Regions from separate parts of the Eubacterium segne genome, predicted to be linked through region 2. Evidence: riboswitches for the same ligand, from Rfam matches in the RefSeq annotation. Region 2 holds a riboswitch; the other holds the start of a gene.
The links. A riboswitch is a leader RNA that binds a small molecule or an ion and turns the genes downstream of it on or off. The one in region 2 is predicted to bind cobalamin.
Positions count from the first base shown of each region.

Region 1: another riboswitch for cobalamin. It lies ahead of H8S00_RS08900 (autotransporter outer membrane beta-barrel domain-containing protein); the one in region 2 lies ahead of H8S00_RS07385 (DUF4430 domain-containing protein).

Region 1 is NZ_JACOOZ010000005.1:230,746-232,955, forward strand. It holds gene H8S00_RS08900 (autotransporter outer membrane beta-barrel domain-containing protein) at 1-752, opposite strand, end outside; cobalamin riboswitch at 906-1,123, opposite strand; gene H8S00_RS08905 (ribonuclease H-like domain-containing protein) at 1,199-2,210, shown strand, end outside.
Region 2 is NZ_JACOOZ010000004.1:218,564-220,773, forward strand. It holds gene H8S00_RS07385 (DUF4430 domain-containing protein) at 92-1,189, opposite strand; cobalamin riboswitch at 1,217-1,426, opposite strand; gene H8S00_RS07390 (nucleoside recognition domain-containing protein) at 1,464-2,078, opposite strand; gene H8S00_RS07395 (exopolysaccharide biosynthesis polyprenyl glycosylphosphotransferase) at 2,207-2,210, opposite strand, start outside.

The sequences.
Region 1 (2,210 bases), on a different contig from region 2:
GTAACCACACCGGTTGTATAACTGTTTTTTACTGTTGATACATTGTTTGTGGTACCATATCCATAACCGACTAATCCACCTGAATATATTGTTTTGGTTGCTGTTGTAGTAACACTTCCTGTGTTATAGCAGTTGTCAATTGATGTGTATGTTTTAATTTCACCTGTTATACCTGAAACTCTTGCTCCACCGGTAATGTCACCTGCATTATAACTGTTTGTAATGGTTGTATTTTCAGAATATCCTGTGATTCCGGCAATGTTTTTCGCTTTTTTGTTTGTAACATTTATAGTTGCTTCGTTACCACAATTTGTAATGGTTGTATTAACTGCTTTAGCCACAATACCTGCATCAAATCCAAGAGTTGATGTAACATTTCCCTTAACTACAAGGTTTTTAATTGTGGCACCATTAGTCTGACCGATTAATCCCTGATAAGTTTTCTGAGCGTTAATATCTAATGTTACGCTATGTCCGTCACCGTCAATTGTTCCCGTAAAAGCATCAGGTAAAGTATTATCACCCTGACCTATTGTTTCAGTAACATTTTCAATGTCACTAGTAAGAATGTAATTTCCATCTAATGGATATTCAGCATCCTTGCCGATTTTGGCCCACTGAGTGGCGTCTGATATTTCAATTACATTTGATGTATCATCAGCTTTGGTGTAAGTTATACTTACATTTGAAAATGCTAATGCAATGGTAAGAGCAATTGAAATAACCTTTTTGGTTGTGTTGTTTCGTCTCATTTTCGTTCTCCTTCAATTAGTAAAATAGTAAGAGTAACACGAAAAAAGCCCTAAAGCGTATGCTCTAGGGGTGCGATAAATCTTATATATGCAAAATAAAGGCAACAAAATAAAGCCTTTTTGCAATAGAAGCCCTTTATCAATTCCCCGTGATATAACTCCAAACTCTATGCAGGTCTCCTGGCTTACACATCATCACTTTTATTTACCTTCCCGGTTGCCCAGTGGCGATTAAAAATCATACATGAATAACATGCCGCATAAATATGCGAATAAAAATTCCGTGCTTACAGTGGCGGGACCGTGCAGGATTTCCACCTGCTTCCCTCTTAGCTGATTTTTACATCAGAACATAAAGTCCATATGATATTTTTTAACATCACGGGTAATTTTAGCATTGTGCAATTAGATTGTCAACTAACGTAAAAATATGTTAAAATATGCTTATGTTAGTAATAAGAGATAAAGCAAATATAAAAATTGACTACCCGGTTTCAACGATTGCAAATCCTGATAAAACAATATTTTTTGATATTGAAACAACGGGATTTTCAAGAAAATACTGTAATGTTTATTTAATAGGCTGTATGTATTTTTCTAATAATGAATTAATGTATGCCCAGTGGCTGGCTGAGAATTTTAATGATGAGGCAAATGTTCTTATGGCGTTCCACAAATTTTTAAAGGGATTTAACACCATTATTCATTTTAATGGAAATGCTTTTGATATTCCTTTTGTTAAAGAAAGAGGTGAGAAATACAACTTAGACTTTGATTTTGACAGATTTAACAGCATAGATATTTATAAACCTCTGTCGAAATTAAATCATATATTAAATCTGGAAAACCAAAAGCAGAAAACCTTTGAAAAAGCATTAAACATAAAACGTACTGATCCTTTTTCAGGTGGGGATTTAGTAGAGATCTTTAAGCATTATGTAGAATCAAAAGATGATAGGCTTATTTTCCCCCTTCTGCTACATAATCGTGAAGATGTTATTAATATGGGAAAATTAATATCCCTTTTATCTGTAAAAGATGTGTTTGATGGGAAATTTCATATTCAGGAATATTCCATTAACGAATATACAAATGTTGAAGGGGACATAGAAAAAGAATTAAGAATTAATATTTCATTTGAAAACAGGATTCCGCTAAAAATTATATATAACAAAGATTACCTTCATTTTTCTGCCATAGATGATAGAGGATATATAACCGTTAAAATCATAAATGGAACCTTTAAGTATTTTTTTTCCAATTCGAAGGATTACTATTATCTGCCTTTAGAGGATAAGGCAATTCATAAAAGTATTGCTTCTTTTGTGGATAAAAACTACAGAAAACAAGCGTCAGCTTCTACATGTTACGAGAAATTTTCAGGGGAGTTTTTACCGGTGTATTCTTTAGATAATGATTGTTTTCCACAGGTTTTAAGAGAGGATTACAAATCTAAAA
Region 2 (2,210 bases):
ATGAATTTAGTTTCATAATAAAGTTTATCGGAAGGAACTTTATTAAACTTCCTTCCGATATTTAAGTCTGATTCTAATATGTTTTTATAATTTATTTTTTGATTTTAACAGCTTTAACCTTGCTCCATCTTCCATAGTATTTAATACCATTAACCTTCTTGTAAGCACGAACTGTTACATAACATTTCTGATTCTTTTTAAATTTCTTAGTTGTTAAGGTGTTCTTCTTTGTAGACTTAACTACCGCCTTTTTGAATTTCTTATTGTTAGAATATTTGTACTGGTATCCTGTAACACCTTTGATTTTCTTAACAGCTACTTTTGCCTTAAGTCCCTTAACATTCTTAATTCCCTTAACAGAAGCCTTTGTAACAGTTGTTTTCTTTACAAAATCCTTCTGAACATTCTTAAGCTTTATTAATTCATTCTTAACCTCTGTCTCTGAAGGATTGTACTTTTCAAGAACTTTAATTGCATTGTTATATTCTACCTTTACATTAGCATCCTTCATCATTGTCTTGTTATTTACAAGAGTTGCTGCTTCCTTTATAAGTTCATCCTTGTTAGCAAAGGTTACTTTCTTAATTCCTGTATAGCTTTCTGTGTCGCTTCCAATATCTGCACCGTAACCATATACTGAGAACTGCCATCTGATAACGTCACCGTCTTTAACAGGTGTTGAAGCTGCTCCTTCATTAGAAAATACATTATTTATGGTAAACATCCAGCCTGCCATTGTATGATATGAAGAACTTCCAAGGCCTTTGTTTGCGTATGAGTTTCCATCATTTGCTGTGTTAGTTGGTGCTTTAACAGGATTTGGATTGCCCCAAACTGTTGTGTCAGGCATTGCAGATATTTCTGCCGGAATGTTTATCTTGCCTGTATCTGCATTTTCAATGCTTGCAAGGTATCCATTGTCATCGTACTTAAATCCCTTTGCATCCATAACTCTCTTAAATACAGTATCTACTGTATCTCCATTCTGGATTTCTACCTGAACCGGTCTTACAAGATATCCCTGACCTATGGTAATTCGCTCAACAGTCATTGTTACAGTTCCTGTTTTTGCAACATTCTCAGCAGCAATAACAGCATTATCTGTTGTTTTAGCCGGCGTTGCCACTCCTGCCACTACCAACATACATGAAAGTAAAATGGCCAAAAATTTCCTTGTTATCTTATTCATTTGTTCCTCCTTCTTCGCCTTGCCTGCGAAATCCGGACAACTGTGTTGACGTATCCTGACTTTAGTTCAACCTACTAAAAGCGCCTTCCGGTTTTATCCGTGGCATAATGCTTTTTTCGTCCCTATTACAGTAGAGAAAGACTGTGCCGGATTTTCACCGGACTTCCCTTAAACTGAAAATTTTCCCTTACATAATCTATATTGGATTTTCTTCAGACCACAGTTATTCCATGTATTTTTTACGTTCCTATTCTATAACACCCCCTATTTCCTGTCAATTTACTTTTCCCTTTAAGGTACATTTACACATTATTTTACAAAAAATAATTCCCACCACTGTGCTTATGGTTGTGGCGAGTATTGCCGGTGCTACAATTGATGCAGGATTAGCAGAGCCGTATTGGCTTCTGTATGCAATCATATTTACGGGAATTAATTGAAGTGATGATATGTTAAGTACCAGAAATGTACACATTTCATTTGTGGAAATGTGACCGGGAATTATCCGCCCCTTTTGAGGTACCGGGTCTGCTGCAAGTTCCTCCATTGCCTTAAGACCTGCCGGGGTTGCTGCCCACCCCAGTCCAAGAATATTTGCTATTATATTGGTTGTAATGTGGGTCCGTGCTTTGTGATTAACGGGAAGTTCCGGAAACATCCACTTTATTGCCGGCTCTAACATTTTTTCAGCCTTTGCTATAAGTCCGCTTTTTTGTGCCACTTCCATAAATCCCATCCACATGCTCATTATCCCCAGCATTGTAATACACAGTTTAACCGATTCCTCCGCTGACTCAATGGCACCGTTTCCCACCTGTTCTATGTTTCCTGTCAAAAGTCCATATACCACACCAATAATAATCATAAATGCCCATATATAATTAAGCATAAATTTACCTCTTAAATGGTTGTTAATTAATAATATGATGGAATATTGGTGATTTATGTTACAGGCTTTATAGTATACAAAAACAAGAGCCATCCCATTAATTTCTAAGGGAATAGCTCTTGTATATTTTAA